2 regions of the Massilimicrobiota sp. mt181 genome follow, and region 2 is predicted to be linked to the other one. Evidence: a T-box and tRNA genes for the amino acid it is inferred to sense, from the RefSeq annotation. Region 2 holds a T-box; the other holds one or more tRNA genes.
What was found. A T-box is a leader RNA that pairs with one kind of tRNA and senses whether it is charged. The one in region 2 lies ahead of alaS (alanine--tRNA ligase), so its partner is inferred to be a tRNA-Ala.
Positions count from the first base shown of each region.

Region 1: it has a tRNA-Ala gene. The T-box ahead of alaS (alanine--tRNA ligase) is inferred to sense a tRNA for this amino acid. The anticodon was not compared.

Region 1 is NZ_JBVAYN010000003.1:116,909-125,479, reverse strand. Features, by position in the region: gene ACZYT4_RS03005 (nicotinate phosphoribosyltransferase) at 1-949, shown strand, start outside; gene ACZYT4_RS03000 (prephenate dehydrogenase) at 977-1,807, shown strand; tRNA gene ACZYT4_RS02995 (tRNA-Cys) at 1,980-2,054, shown strand; tRNA gene ACZYT4_RS02990 (tRNA-Leu) at 2,060-2,148, shown strand; tRNA gene ACZYT4_RS02985 (tRNA-Arg) at 2,219-2,295, shown strand; tRNA gene ACZYT4_RS02980 (tRNA-Pro) at 2,309-2,385, shown strand; tRNA gene ACZYT4_RS02975 (tRNA-Ala) at 2,392-2,467, shown strand; tRNA gene ACZYT4_RS02970 (tRNA-Ser) at 2,477-2,569, shown strand; tRNA gene ACZYT4_RS02965 (tRNA-Met) at 2,587-2,663, shown strand; tRNA gene ACZYT4_RS02960 (tRNA-Asp) at 2,667-2,743, shown strand; tRNA gene ACZYT4_RS02955 (tRNA-Phe) at 2,752-2,827, shown strand; tRNA gene ACZYT4_RS02950 (tRNA-Met) at 2,850-2,926, shown strand; tRNA gene ACZYT4_RS02945 (tRNA-Ile) at 2,963-3,039, shown strand; gene ACZYT4_RS02940 (HAD-IC family P-type ATPase) at 3,163-5,499, shown strand; gene ACZYT4_RS02935 (hypothetical protein) at 5,496-6,041, opposite strand; gene ACZYT4_RS02930 (AI-2E family transporter) at 6,158-7,171, shown strand; gene ACZYT4_RS02925 (HAD-IIB family hydrolase) at 7,196-7,969, shown strand; gene ACZYT4_RS02920 (citrate synthase) at 8,039-8,571, shown strand, end outside.
Region 2 is NZ_JBVAYN010000007.1:45,836-54,406, reverse strand. Features, by position in the region: gene ACZYT4_RS05720 (lactonase family protein) at 1-160, opposite strand, end outside; gene ACZYT4_RS05715 (DUF1292 domain-containing protein) at 218-493, opposite strand; gene ruvX (Holliday junction resolvase RuvX) at 496-918, opposite strand; gene ACZYT4_RS05705 (IreB family regulatory phosphoprotein) at 918-1,175, opposite strand; gene alaS (alanine--tRNA ligase) at 1,240-3,849, opposite strand; T-box leader at 3,886-4,085, opposite strand; gene ACZYT4_RS05695 (MurR/RpiR family transcriptional regulator) at 4,203-5,060, shown strand; gene ACZYT4_RS05690 (carbohydrate binding domain-containing protein) at 5,117-8,571, opposite strand, start outside.

The DNA.
Region 1 (8,571 bases), on a different contig from region 2:
TTATGGAGCGAGAGCGGCTTATATTGGTGGTGTTGCAGGGACAGCTACTGTTTCTGCTGGAAAAGATTTTCATATGCCTGTTTTAGGGACAATGGCTCATTCTTTTGTTCAATCATTTGATTCTGAATATGAAGCATTTAAAGCGTATGCTCAAATTTATCCAGATAACTGTGTTTTATTAGTTGATACATATGATACTTTAAAGAGCGGTGTTCCTCATGCGATTCGTATTGCTGAAGAAGTTTTAGCGCCAATGGGGAAACGATTAAAAGGAATTCGTTTAGACAGTGGAGATATTGCTTATTTAACGAAAAAAGCAAGAATGATGCTTGATGTAGCTGGTTTACATGATTGTCAGATTACAGTTTCTAATTCCTTGGATGAATATTTGATACGTTCTGTATTGGAACAGGGTGCACAAATAGATTCTTTTGGAGTTGGAGAAAATATGATTGTATCAAAATCTTCTCCAGTTTTTGGTGGTGTTTATAAACTTGCTGCAATAGAAAAAAATGGAGAAATTATTCCTAAAATTAAAATTTCTGAAAATAGAGAAAAGATTACAAACCCTGGTTATAAAAAGGTATATCGTTTAATTGAAAAAGAAACAAATAAAGCTATTGCGGATATTATTGCTTTCCATGATGAGGTTTTAGATGAAAATCAGGATTTGACAATTTATCATCAATTAGATGCATGGAAACATAAGACGCTTTATGCTGGTACATATGAAGTCCATCCACTACAGACTTTAGTTTTTGATGAAGGAAAGAATGTTTATCCACATTATACATTAGATGAAATTTGTGCTTATTCAGCACAACAAAAACAATTCTTATGGGATGAAATCTTCCGTTTAGAATATCCTCATTTATATTATGTGGATTTAACACAAAAATTATTGGATTATAAACTCAAAATGTTGGCAGAAGGGAAAAAGGGACATTAAAGTTTTCTTTTAAGGATCAATGCTGATATGATTATTACAGTTGTAGGATTAGGTGTTATAGGTGGAAGTTTTGTTAAAGCACTTAAAGGTAAAGGTTATGATGTTTATGGTGTTGATTGCAATCAACAGACTTTAGATATGGCCAAAGAAGAAGGTTGTATTATTGAAGGATATCAGGATGGACATGAAATTATTGAAAAAAGTGATCTCACAATTATTTGTTTATATCCATCACAAGTGCTTGATTTTATCTCTCAACATACTTTTAAAAAAGGAAGTATTGTGAGTGATGTCGTGGGGATTAAATCGTATTTTTTAGCAAAAGCTTTAGAAATTATCGATCAAGATGTTGAATATATTAGTGGTCATCCAATGGCAGGAAGAGAAAAAAAAGGATATTTGTATGCAAGTGAAAAAGTGTTTCATAATGCAAATTATATTGTCATACAACATGAAAAAAACCATCAGAAATCAATTGATTTTATGTGTCAATTTGTTGCTGAATTAGGATTTAAAAGTGTCAAAATTATGAGTCCTTATGCTCATGATGAAATTATTTCATTTACTTCTCAATTACCACATACATTGGCTGTGGCACTAATCAATAGTGATGATGAAAAATATGAGACCGGAAAGTATATTGGTGATTCTTTTCGTGACCTGACTCGTATTGCCAATATTAATGCGGATTTATGGATAGAATTGTTTTTTAATAACCAGGAATACTTATTATCATCAATGGCACGCTTTGAAAAAGAGTTCGATCAATTAAAAAAAGCAATTTATCAAAAAGATGAAAAAGCTTTAAGAGAGATGTTTTTGAAATCATCAAAGCGTCGCGAGAAATTGGAAAAATAGTCTTAAAATCAACAATATTTGTACATACGTAATGAAAGAGATTGAAAACTTTATAAAAAATCTCTTTCATTATTCTTTTGAGAAACATTTTGAAATGTAAAAAAAACAAAAAAAGGTATTGCATAAATGTGGAAAATATTATATACTATTTGAGCAACGAGTTAAGGGAAATGGTTCCATAGCCAAGTTGGTAAGGCTACAGACTGCAACTCTGTCATCGTCGGTTCGAGTCCGGCTGGAACCTCCATTGTTGCCCAGGTGGCGAAATTGGTAGACGCACAGGACTTAAAATCCTGCGGACCTTAAAATCCGTGCCGGTTCGACTCCGGCCCTGGGCACCAAATAAAAAAATTAAAAAAAGTGTTGCAATTGATAAAAAAATGTGATATTATTGAATGGCACTGTTAAGAGGCGCTAGTAGCTCAACTGGATAGAGTGCTTGACTACGGATCAAGAGGTTGTGGGTTCGATTCCTGCCTAGCGCGCCAATCAAATATCAAACGGGAAGTAGCACAGCTTGGTAGTGCACCTGGTTTGGGACCAGGGGGTCGCAGGTTCGAATCCTGTCTTCCCGACCATTTAATGGGGCTTTAGCTCAGCTGGGAGAGCGCCTGCTTTGCACGCAGGAGGTCAGCGGTTCGATCCCGCTAAGCTCCACCATTATGTTGCGGAGGTTTACCCAAGTCCGGCTGAAGGGATCGGTCTTGAAAACCGACAGGGGATGAAAGTCCCGCGGGGGTTCGAATCCCTCAACCTCCGCCATTTATTAAATTTCATATCGCGGGATGGAGCAGTCTGGTAGCTCGTCGGGCTCATAACCCGAAGGTCGTTGGTTCAAATCCTTCTCCCGCAACCAAATGGTCTGGTAGTTCAGTTGGTTAGAATGCCGCCCTGTCACGGCGGAGGTCGCGGGTTCGAGCCCCGTCCAGACCGCCATTTATTTTGGTTCCGTAGCTCAGTCGGTAGAGCAGAGGACTGAAAATCCTCGTGTCGCTGGTTCGATTCCGGCCGGAACCACCATTTTTTAAACGATTCACTACATGGCGGGGTAGCTCAGTTGGCTAGAGCAATCGGTTCATACCCGGTGGGTCGGGGGTTCGAATCCCTTCCCCGCTACCATTGAGTCAATGAGTGGTGAATACCACTTTTTATTTTGGACCCTTAGCTCAGTTGGTTAGAGCTATCGGCTCATAACCGATCGGTCGAAGGTTCGAGTCCTTCAGGGTCCACCATATTGTTGATAACCTCTTATGAGGTTTTTTTTGTTTTTTTGTAAAAAAAATTGTGCTATGATATTCTTATGGACTTTCACATAAATTCCATAAAGTTTTATTAAGATACAAGCAGGTGATATAATGGAAGATATAAGACATATGGGATTAACTGATCAGCAAGTTGAATCACGTATTCAACAGGGACATGTTAATATTTCTCATGATAATATTTCTAAAACAAAGAAGCAAATTGTTTTGGAACATACTTTGACATATTTCAACTGTTTAAATGTTTTTTTAGCAGCTATTATTATATCGACAGGGAGATGGACTAATCTCACTTTTATGGTTGTCGTTATTATTAATGCTTTTATAGGTATATATCAGGAATTTAAAGTTAAGAAAATTATTGATCAGTTAACATTAGTCACTGTGAAAACAATAAAAGTCATTAGAAATCAACAAATCCAAACTATTCCTATAGAAGAACTCGTTCTTGATGATGTTGTTTTTTTAGAGGCAGGAAATCAAATTGGTAGTGACTGTATTGTTTTAAAATCACAGGGTATGGAAGTTAATGAATCTATGTTAACGGGTGAATCAGAGCCAGTAAAGAAGATGAAAAATGATGAATTACTTTCTGGAAGTTTCGTTGTGGCAGGAAGTGCTTATGCGAAAGTTATCAGAGTTGGTAATGATAACTATTCAACAAATCTTGTACGCAAAGCTAAAAATAAAAATAATGCTTCTTCGGAAATGAAAAATTCTATTGAAAAAGTTATCAAGATTTTAAGTGTTGTGATTATTCCGGTAGGAATTGTTCTTTATTTTTCTCAGTTAACTGCTTTTCCTAATGATCAGGCAAGCGCGATTGTGAAAACTGTTGCAGGCGTTGTGGGGATGATTCCTGAAGGGCTGGTTTTGCTAACAAGTTTGTCTTTTATTATTGGTGTTGGTAAACTGGCAAGAAAAAATGCTTTGATTCAGGAAATGGAAGCTATTGAAGCCCTGGCAAGAGTGGATGTTTTATGTCTTGATAAGACAGGAACCATTACAACAGGGGAACTTAAGGTAGATCGTGTTTTGCCACTTCATTCTTCTTCTTTTCATGACATTGAAACGATTATGGGAGCAATGGCACATGAATTTGATGATGTGAATGCGACACAGCTGGCTTTACAAGATTATTTTTTAAAGTCTGAGCATATTGAAGTTTTGGAACGTATTCCATTTTCTTCGCAGCGTAAAATGAGAGCTTTGCATATTCAGGGAAAAGGGCACTACGTTTTAGGAGCACCAGAATTTCTCGTATCTGATGATTCTCAAACGTTGGAAATGGCTGAGTCCTATGCGAAAGAAGGCTATCGTGTCTTGTTGTTGGGTGAGACAGATTGTCTTGATTCTCATACATCTCAAATAGGCCATGTCAAAGCGATGGCTCTCATTGTGATTTATGATTGTATTCGCCCTGAGGCTAAAGAAACGCTTCGTTTTTTTGAAAATGCCCATGTTGATATACGCATATTATCTGGGGATAATCCAATGACTGTTTCACGTGTTGCCCAATTGGCAGGATTAAAAAATGGTGATCTATATATTGATGCATCCACTTTTCCTGATGATGACATGGAACTTGAAAAGATTGTCTCTCACTATCGTGTTTTTGGGCGTGTAAAGCCAGAACAAAAACAACGTATTATCAAAGCTTTACAAGCCAATCAACATGTTGTAGGGATGGTTGGTGATGGTGTGAATGATGTTTTGGCATTGAAGGATGCTGATTGTGGGATTGCTATGGCGGCAGGTAGTGATGCGGCTAAACAGGCAGCACATATTGTTTTATTGGATTCTTCGTTTGCATCCATGGTCGATATCGTCAATGAGGGGAGAGCTATTATTGCAGATATTGAAAGAGTCAGCTCTCTTTATCTAACAAAAACGATTTATTCGACTGCTCTTTGTTTGATTTTTGCTGCTCTAAGATTCAGTTATCCATTTACACCTTTACAGTTAAGCCTCATCAGTGGTCTTGCGATTGGACTACCAAGTTTCCTTTTAACATTAGAGCGTGCTTCTACATTATCATCACAAGGTTTCTTTAAACATGTGATGTCTACAGCTTTACCATGTGCTCTCACAATGATTATTTATATGTTATTGATTACTTGGATTGGTAGCTACTTCCATTTTGATTCCAAACTTTTATCTACATACTATTATTTAGTTGCCGGTTTTATCAGTTTTTTAGTGGTTTATATTGTATGTATGCCATGGAGTCGTTTAAGAGTTACTGTAACGAGTCTGTTTGCGGTTGTCTTTTATTTGATCTTGATGATTATGCATGATTTCTTTGGGATTTATTCATTCTTTACAAAATCACTTATTTTTGTTATTCCACTTTGTTTAAGTTCTATCTTTGTCATTTTTCAACTTAAAAAATGGATTGTCACTTTATATCATCATTTTGAAAAGCATTAACGCAGAAGTTTCAAATTATGAACGGATATAAATGTTTTCTCCTTTGAAAGAATTTGTTGACATTGCTCTTTAGAAAGATCAAAGAGTTTATAGGGATGAATGTTAATGGTTGAAACATAAATGCCACATTTTATAAAAAAAGAACATTGTTGATGAAGATATTCAAATTTCTTATCTTTTAAATATAAATGAAGTTTGATAAATGCTTCCTCAATTTGTTCTTCTGCGATGTTAAACATAACGAGAAAAAAGAAGTTTGATCTTTCATAATACAAATGTGCATGACCAAAATCCAAAAAGTCTTCTACTTTTTTGACAAGATGTCTGGATACATGAAAATAGAGTTGGGGATATTCTTCGATAGAGTAGGGGTCAATATAATAATCGATATATATTCCTGTAAGAAAATGAACATCCAAAGGAATGTCAAGTTGTTTAAAAAAAGGATAGAGATTTTTTTGATAGTCTGTTTGCTGATATGAAAAATCAGGATCTAAAATTGGAAATTGATATTGATTATTTGTTGTATCATAGATATTCATTTTTTTCACCAAATAAATTTTAACATAGGAAAGTGTCGATTTATGTCTAATTGTGCCAAAAAAAGTCACATTGGACTTTTTTTGTATTTGTGACATATAAATATATAGGTGATACTATGGGAATAAGGCGTTATGTTGTTTTGGGTTTAGGTTTAATCATCTATATATTGATAATCAAATATATGTTTTCACTCCTTTTTCCTTTTTTGATGGCTTTTCTTTGTTTTTTCATTTTAAAGCCTTTCATTAATAAAATTCAAAATACAATTCCTTTACAAGAAAGTGCTATTGGTATTTCTGTTTTATTGTTGATTTATCTTTTCTTGGCATTTGTATTAGGGGCTTTATTGACTTTTTTGTTTTTATTAGGAATACGCTTTTTTCAGCAGCTTCCTGTTTATTATGATTCTATATTTTTGCCCTTTATTTCCAATATTATTCATTATTTGGAAGATACTTTCTCTTTTTTGCCTCAAGATATTGTTGTTATATTTCAAAATTGGATTCATCAAAATATCATTGGCATAATGAATTTTGCTTCTTCTTTTGTCAAACTGATACCTTCTTTCATTGTGTCTTTTTTTATATTTGTGATTTCAACATTTTTTTTAGTTTTAGATTATGAGAATATGAAAAACAGTTTTTTAAGATTAACACAGAAGAAAACCTATCAGAAATTTGTTTATATTAAAAATGGAGTCTTAAAGAGTTTATTCATTTATCTGAAGTGTCAGTTCATATTAATATTTGTGTCATTTTTGATGTTATGGGCGGGTTTTTGGATTTTGCATATTGAACCATCATCTTTATATGCACTCGCAATTTCTTTGTTAGATACACTGCCATTTATTGGCATTGGGATTGTTCTGATTCCTATGATTATTCTTTTGTTGATGCAATCATCATATATGAAAGCAATTTATATTTTGTGCCTTTATCTGATTATTAATATGGTCAGAAGTTTTTTAGAGCCCCATATATTAAACAAAGAAACAAAGATTCCATCCTTTTTGCTTCTCTTATCAATGGTCATTCATGTGAAGTTTTTTGGGATAGCTGGTGTTTTTCTTAGTCCGATTCATTTGAGTTTCCTGTATGAGTATTTGAATACAGTTGATGATTTGGTATAATGATGCTTAAAGGAGGAAGTGAGTATGCATAAAAAATATTTTTTCTTTGATATAGATGGGACATTAACCAATAAAGAAACAGGAGAGCTTGTAGAAAGTGCAAAAGAAACGATTCAAAAATTACAGGATAATGGACATTTTGTCTGCATTGCAACTGGAAGGGCTCATTATAAAACAAAAGATTTTGCGAAAATGGCTGGAATACATCATATTGTCAGCAATGGAGGTGCTGCTATTACTATTAATGATCAGGTTATTGAAAATAAACCATTAGATCGTCAAAAAGCTATTGCTTTATGCCAAGAGGCTCATCAAAAAGGGATGGGAGTTTTAATTTCTCCAAATGATAGTATAGATGTGATTATGAATGATGAGTTATTTATTCAACAGGTAGGTTATAGAAAAGAACCGACAAGATATTTCTTTGATTCATCACTAACATATCAGGATATTAAAGACTATTATAAAATATATATTGCTGTGGATGAAAAACGTGAAAAGGAATTATCTTTGCTTGATTCATTAGGACATATTCGTTTTATGAAAGAATATCTGACATATCAGCATGATGCCAAAGATCAAGGCATTAATAAGATGTTAGAATATGTTCATGGTCGTATAGAAGATGTTGTTGTTTTTGGTGATGACTATAATGATTTGATTATGTTTAAACCAGAATGGACATCTATTGCGATGGGAAATGCATGTGAGGAATTAAAGAAAAAAGCTGATTTTATAACAAAGAAAAGTACAGAAGATGGTATTCAATATGCCTGTCAATACTTTGGGTGGATTTAGGAAAGATATTTATTGTATACAATTATACAAAAATATGATATAATCTTTGAATATAAGGGGTGAGAGTTCATGGAAAATCAGATTCAGGATTTTTTTGAGAAATCATTAGTTGAAAATAAAATTGATAATGAACTTTATCAAACATATTCAGTAAAAAAAGGTTTACGAAATGAAGATGGAACAGGAGTCTTAGTGGGGCTTACAAAAATATCTGATGTTGTTGGATATAAAATTCAAAATGGAGAAAAAACGGATGACTATGGTCGTCTTTATTATCGTGGTATTAATGTTGAAGACATCATTAATGGAAAAAGAAAAGAGAAAAGATATTTGTTTGAAGAAGTATGCTTTTTGATTCTTTTTGGTTATTTGCCTTCATATGATGAGTTTGAGAGATTTAAAAAAGTTTTAAGTGATCATTATGAATTACCACCACATTATTTGGAAGCTAATATTTTAGGGTTTCCAGCTAAAAATTTAATGAATAAATTACAACAGGAAGTTTTAATGTTGTATGGATATGATGATGATCCTGATAATACAAGTATCATAGAAACTCTTAATAAGGGCATTAATTTATTAGCTAAAATTCCAAGTATTGT
Region 2 (8,571 bases):
TAGACGTTGGGTTTGCTAAAGACTTGTAAAATTTCTTTTTTAAGATTTCCCCATTATCAATATCTAAATGAAATACATATATTCCTCTTGTTAAATCATTCCCATTACTTCCTACAAAGATGGGTTTCACTCTTCTTCTCTTAAAAAATAAAAACGCCATTTTTATCCTCCTTAATAAAGAAAGGTAACTTTCGTTACCCTCCTGATGACAACAAATCTATTCGTTATTATCTTGAGAATCCATCTCTTCTTCATCATCTGCCATGAAGCTATTGAAAACTTCTTCAATCATATCCCATTCATCCGGTGTTTCAATAGGATATAAATGTCCTTCATCATCATAGATTGATGAATAAACCTGTGCATTCTCATCTTCAGCATCATAATATAAAACATATTTTTTGCCTGTATCTTCACTATCAAAAGTAAAAAGGACATCAAATTCTAACTCATTACCATCATCATCAATTACCTGTATTTTATTTACGTCCATGATTATCTCCTTTGACCATCTAAGTATCCCTGTAAGATCTGTACAGCTGCCATTTTATCAATGACTTTTTTTCTTTTTTTACGTGACACATCTGCAAAAATCAATTGATTCTGTGCCATGACAGTTGTCAATCTTTCATCAACTAATACCACTTCAACATCCATCATTTTTTCAAGTCTTTCTTTAAAAGCAATTGAAATCTGTGCTCTTTCACCTAAATCTCCATTCATATGCTTAGGTAACCCGAGCACAATTGTATGAATATGATGCTCTTTGACTATTTCCTGAATATGCTTGGCAGCACTTTTATAATTATTTTCTTCAAAACGATAGGTCTCAACACCATGGGCAATCATGCCAAGAGCATCACTCATTGCAATGCCACATGTTCTTGATCCTAAATCTAATCCTAATATTTTCTCCACTATTTTGACTCCAGATAAAATTTAACTAATTCTTCAATAATTTCATCACGATCAATCTGTTGAATAATTGAACGTGCACCTTTATGGCTTGAAATATAAGCAGGATCATTAGAAATCAGATATCCTGCAATTTGATGAACAGCATTATAACCTCTTTCATCCAAAGCATTAGCAACTGTCATTAAATGAGAATGGATAACTTCTCTTTTAATTTCTTCTGAATTAAATAGACGTGTTTGAGTAAAATCTTTTCCCATTTGTACTACCTCCCATCTATATAATCTATATTACACTAAATAGTCTCAAATTGCTAGTAAAAACTTAGAATTGCATTTTGATTTGTGCAATGGCCTCATCCATTTTTGTGATATCAGTACATCCACCTTGCGCAAAATCAGGTTTTCCACCGCCACGGCCAGATGTCACTTCATTAATTATCTTAATCATATCTCCAGCTTTATAACCATCTTTTACCATTGATTTTGTTAAGGCAACAAAGTAAGATACTTTATCTTCGTATTCATTCACCATCACAACAACACCATGTTCTAACTGATCACGAAGATCAAAAGCCATTTGTTTTGCTGAAGCAACATCCTTGCTTTCTTTCACATATAAGAATTGTACACCATGAATATCTAAAATATTCTTTGATTGTTCTTTTGCAGATAAAACGTTTAATTGTTCTAAATATTGATCTCTTTCTTTTTTGATTTCAGTTGTTTCATCCATAAAATGTTGAACTTTTTCAATCGTTTCATTTTTATTCTTAATTTTCAATAATTTTTGAACTTGATTTAAAGTGTCTTCATTTTTCTTGAAAACCTGATATGCCTGTTTAGATGTAACAGCTTCAATACGTCTAACACCTGAACCAACACTTTCTTCACTGACAATCTTAAAGATTCCAATTTCTAAACTATTATGAACATGGCATCCACCACATAATTCTTTTGAATAATCGCCAACACTGACAACACGGACTTCATCACCATATTTTTCATCAAATAAAGCCATTGCCCTTGACTTCATTGCTTCATCTTTGCTCATATATTGAATATCAACATCTAAACCATTAAAGATTTGTTCATTGACCTGATCTTCTACCTGAAGTAATTGTTCTTCAGTCACCTTTTGTGGATGTGTAAAGTCAAAACGTAATCTTAAATCGTCCACATAAGATCCTGCCTGAGAAACATGATCACCTAAAACATTTTTTAAAGCCTTCTGTAAAAGATGTGTTGCCGTATGATTATATGTGATAAAAGAACGCTTCTTCATATCAACATATAAAGTTAAGCTATCACCAACATGGACTGAACCTTTTTGAACTTCTACAGTATGCAAATGTTGTTGATGTGGTGCTTTGTTTACATATGTCACATTTAATACTGTTGTCTCATTAGACATTGTTCCAGTATCAGCACATTGTCCACCCATTTCTGCATAGAAAGTTGTCTGATCTAAAATAATTTCTCCTTTATCTGTAATTTCATCACATTTAACACCATCTTTAAAAACAGCGATAACCTTAGCCTGAATAGGTGTAGGATCATAAATAAATGTTGAAGGTTGATCAAAAGCCATTAAATCAGGTTTTTGTGAAGACATAGATTCCAAGTCTCCTCTGGCATTTCTAGCACGTTCCTGTTGTGCTTTCATTTCTGCCTTGAATCCTTCTTCATCAACTTCAAAACCAGATTCTTCAGCAATTTCTACAGTTAATTCTAATGGGAAACCATATGTATCATATAATTTAAAAGCATCTTGACCATTTAATAAATGATTTTGGCTTTTTTGTAACATCTGATTCAATAATTTTTCTCCATTTGATAATGTCTTATGGAAAGCTTCTTCTTCTTTTTTAACCAACCCACTGACATATTCCACTTTAGCAGGTAAATAGTCATAGAAATCTTTCATGATATCTGCAACAACACCAACAAGTTCATACATAAATGAGTGATCAATACCAATCTTTTTCCCATAACGTACAGCACGTCTTAAAATTCTTCTTAAAACATAACCTCGTCCTGCATTATCAAATAATGCACCATCACTTAATGCGAAAGTCACAGTACGGATATGGTCAGCAATTACACGATAAGCCATTTTATTTTCTGCATAAGGTACTTTTGCCAGTTTTTCAGTAGCATGAATAATTGGTAAAAACAAATCTGTATCAAAGTTTGTTTCCCCTTCCTGAATAATGCTGACAAGTCTTTCTAAGCCCATTCCAGTATCAATATTTTTTTGTGGTAATTCTTTATAATCCTTACGATCAATAGCAGGATTACAGTCATATTGTGAAAAGACAACATTCCATACTTCAATATAACGATCGTTTTCCATTTCATCAAAGAATAATTTTTCTCCTATTCCTTCTGGATCATATTTTTCTCCTCGGTCATAGAAAATTTCAGAATCCGGTCCTCCAGGTCCTTCACCAATTTCCCAGAAGTTATCATATGTTTTTAAAATATGACTAGGATCTACATGACAAACTTCTGTCCAAATACGATAAGCTTCTTCATCATCTGTATAAACACTGATATAAAGCTTATCTTTATCAAAGCCAATCCATTCTGGGCTTGTTAAAAACTCCCAGGCAAATGGAATTGCTTCTTCCTTAAAATAATCTCCTATAGAAAAATTTCCTAACATCTCAAAAAATGTATGATGTCTTGCTGTCTTTCCAACATTTTCAATATCGTTTGTACGAATAGATTTTTGGGCATTCGCAATACGATTACATGCAGGCTTTTCTGTTCCATCAAAGTATTTTTTTAAAGCGGCAACCCCAGCATTAATCCACAATAATGTTGGATCGTTATGGGGAATTAAAGATGCTCCAGGTTCAATCATATGTCCTTTAGATTTAAAGAAATCCAAAAACATCTGTCGTACCTGATTTCCAGTTAATTGTTTCATGATTTTTCCTCCTTTGAATAAAAAAAGTCATTCCTCAAAAGGAACGACTATTATCGCGGTACCATCCTTATTCATAATGAATACTCATTATGCTCTTTGATCGTTAACGCCGATTTACGTTGATGTTTGCATCACTCTTAGAAGGTAGCTTTCTTTATCATGACCCAGGAATTTTCACCAACCATTCCCTCTCTTGAGAAATCATTATAAATACTTTCCTTCTTCAACGATTTGACTTTGATATTATATCCAATTTATCATCAAAAATCAATATATCTTTTAGTAATTTATAGGTGATAAATCTTTTCATTTTCTTAAAAAATGATAAACTATTTTTAATGGAGGTATGACATATGAGTTTATTAAAAAAATTAGAGCTTGCTAATCAGTTTTCTCCCTCAGAAAAGAGTATTGCTGAATATATTTTGAATCACAGCGAAGAAGTACTTAATTTATCAAGTGTGGAACTTGCCAAAAAAACTTTTACATCACCCGCAACAATTGTGCGTTTATGCCAAAAGCTCAATTTTAAAGGTTATAATGATTTTAAAATCGAATTATCTGCAAATTTACAATATGTTCTTTCACATCAAAGTGATATCAATGCTAATTTTCCATTTCAAAAAAATACGAATCTTTCCCATATTGTGAATACTCTTATCGAATTATATAAAGAAAGTCTTGATGAAACAGTTCAATTATTAAATCAAGAAGATTTACGTCAATCTGTCATTTTATTAGATAATGCACAAATCATTGATATTTATGGAGTTTCTGGACCACTACGAATGGCAAGTGATTTCCAATATAAAATGTTTAGAATCGGTAAAGATGTAAGGATTGCTCCAATGATAAATGAGCAACTATTCCAAGCTGCACAATCCAATCATCATCATTGTGCCATTCTAGTCTCATATTCTGGTGAAACAGAAGAAGTCATTAAAGCTGCCCAAATACTTAAGATGAATCACGTTCCTATGATAGGTATAACATCAATTGGAAACAATCAACTTTCTTCATATTGCCACTATGTTCTCAATTTAGATAGTCGAGAACAAATCTATAATAAAATCTCAACACTGGGCTCTACCCTATCCATCCATTTTATATTTGATATTCTCTATACTGCTATTTTCGCTAGACATTATGACGAAGCCTTTAAAACCAAATATGATTCTGATCAATTAATAGATCATAGAAAAAAATCATAATTCTGTAATTTAACAATTAGAAAAGAAAGATAGTCAATTCTACCTTTCTTTTTATATTACTTCACTTTTTTTATGAACAACCATATACTAATTATTCCAAATATCATACTTATCAAAAACATCGTAAATATTGAACTTGTATCATATGTTTTAACAGAATCACCAGTTTGTATTGAAGATATATTTTTTTCATTTATAACTTCAACATCTTTATCATAAGTATCTTTCTTATCATTATTATAAGAATTGTTCTGATTTTCTTGAGTATCAATAATTGGTAAAGGTGTCTTTTGTATATATATTGTTTTTTCTACTAAATCTGTTTGATCATTCATATAATCAAACTCAATGATATACTCACGAGAATCTGTTTGATAAAAAGCATTGTTTTGACTTTCTTTGAGAATATATTTTATTTTTTCTTTAGCACTTCCATTTTCGTAGTTAAAAATATTATAATTTTGACTTATTGCTTGTCCTTCATTATTTGTTTTTAATATTTCTAGTCTATTTCCATTCACATCACTAATAGTATATTCAATATTTGATAATGGTTTTTGACTATCTTTATCTACAACATTCAAAATTATTTTCCCCATAGATTGTTTATTTTTTATTATCAGACTCTCGCCTTTCATATAATCTTCTGCAGATATTTTTAAATCTTTAACTTTTACATATCCTTTTGCTGCTGATAACTGATGAATAACATATGTTTTCATTGGATTAAGGCCATTTATAATATGCGGTTCTTTTTGCGTTTTCCATTGACTTATAACTTTCCCTGTTTCATCCAGCAATTCGAATTCTGAACCCAAAATATATTCATTAGTTATTTCATCAATATGTTCAATTTGAATTTGGGCTTGTTGCACTTGAGTGTCAGTATCTATTGTTGTTAAAAAGACAATCCCACCACTAGGTAAATTAATATTAATTCCTTTAGAAAAATTAATATTATTATGTATTTCTTTAACAACTGGATAACCTAAATCATCAACTTTTCTATCATCCTCGAAATAACGATATTCATAAATTTTTTGTTGTTGTTCAGAATTATCCTTTAATGTAATTTCTTTAGCAATATTTGAATTATTCACAATCATATATGTCATTTGTCCATCTTCAGTTTTCATTCCTACCGCTCTTAATCCATCCAAATTATCAGACCATGAAGCATTTATAATGGAACAATGACGTGGAAATAGATGTGTCATAAGTGACCAAGTATAAAAATGTGGTCTTATATTTTCCTCCTCTGGTTGATTATACACTCGTCCTGCAATTGAATTCCAAAAGCCCCACTGCTTAAGTGAACGAATATCTGTAGATGGAAAACCATTATCTTGATCATGCATAGCATCATCCATGTCCCATATTGCTACACCAGAAAATCCTCCTCGCATAACTTGAGCAACTGCATCTGCCATGATAACTCCATAACTAAATTCTTTAACATAAGGTTGCGAATCACCATCTGTTTTTCCAGTAACCATACCTATTTCTGTCATATAAAAATCTTTTCCGGTTACAACACTTCTTTGCTCTTTAACTGTTTTTTCTATATCACCATTCGTTATTTCATCAATTGTTGGATACATATGAACATCATATAATCCAATTTTCTGATTCAATAATGTATCATCCTCTAAATTTTTTAACCAAGTATAATTTTCGTCCCATACTGTATCTGGTCCAACGATTTTTACTTGATCTAAAATATCAATTTTCTCAAACTCATCATATAAATAATGAATTCCTGCTGACCATTTATCATAGTCTTGACAATACGACCATTCAGTATTAGCTTCATTAACATAATTAAAATATTTAATACAAGTATATTCTTTTTCATTAATAAGATAATCCATTAATCCAGAAATCATCTTTGCCCATAAGGGACTATCTACAGTCACTCCTGTAAAATCACCTTTAAATCTGTCTGGTGCCTCCCATTCTCCTAATATAACCTCTATATTTCTACTTTCTAAATAATCTAGTTCTTTAATTAACGCTTTCATATCATCGTTTTCAAAATTATATATTGGATTTCCATTTTTATCTATTCCCTCACAATAAGTAGTCGCATAAATCATACATCTTATAAAAGATGGATTCAAATAATCTACACGTTCACATACTAGATTCCACTCATCTTCGGTAAGGGGATGTACTTGATATGGGTCCCACTGTACTCCTAAGCCTTTAAAATCATTAGTAACAATATCATTCACATCAAAATTGACTTCACCGTCTTGTTTTTCATCTATAGTGCTATCTCCAGTTTTTGTAATTATAATATTATCAATATATATTTTTTGTATAATTTCATCACCACTTTTTCCTACATCGAACTGAATTTTTGCATTTTTAGTTATTCCTAGCAAATTGTCTGATTGAATAGAAAATGTGAATTCCATTTTTTGGTACTCTTGTGATAAAGATAATTCTTTATCTTCCAAATATTTCAAATTATAATCATCCGTATCTTGTACACTAAAATGAATTTTGGAATTTTTATCTGCTTTAATATCAAAAGAAATATTATAAACTCCGTTTGTTAAGAAAATATCTTTTTGAAAAAACTGTGCATCCCACCAGTTTTTACCTTGTGAATTTGAAAAAGTAAGAACTCCTTGCTGATTTTCTGTAGTTATATTTAAATCCGAACCATTACTATTATAAATTTCCCATCCAATGGTTCCATGATCAAATGTACCATTAAAAACATATTCATTATTCAGCGTCTCTAATTCTTTAAAACATAAATTATTAATAGTAATATCTTCATTGACAAAATCTGTATTTCCTTCTCCAGAACTTAAATGAAAAGCAACTGATTCTTTAGCGTCATTTCGTTTCGCAAAGCGAAATTCAAAAGAATTATTTCCTTCTTTTAAATTTAATAAAGTACGATTAATAGCCTTAATAGTGTAATCATTTGTATTTTCAATATCAAAACTTAAAGTACCCTCTTTTGAAGAATAAATGTCAAAATTAATTTGATACATTGTTTTCGATTTCAAATCAATATTGTCTTTTTTCAAAGTTAAGTCCCACCAATTTGTATTGGTTTTGTTGATATGAGCCGAAATTTCATCTTCTGTACCACTTAAAGTAGCAGAAACTCCATTTGCTTCATTAAGAATCCAACTTCCGATTTTTTGCACTGGTACTTCAGTAATAGCAACATTTTTAAAAAAATAATCTTTATTTAAATTTTCCTGTTGTCCTATATGAAATACAAGTTGTGATAATCCCTCATCATTCATTGTAAAATCATAATCATATTTTTGATATTTTGTTGATAATGAAAGTTCTGTATCCTCTAATCTTTTTGCATAATTTTCTTGATTTTCTACGGTCACTTTTATACCCACGTCTTCTGTAGCCTTAGCATCAAAAGACAGATGATATTTCTTACCATTTTCCAATTTTATATTTGATTGTTTAAATCCTAATTCCCAATAATTTCCATTACTTTTTTGAGGTGTGAATTTTAATTCATTAT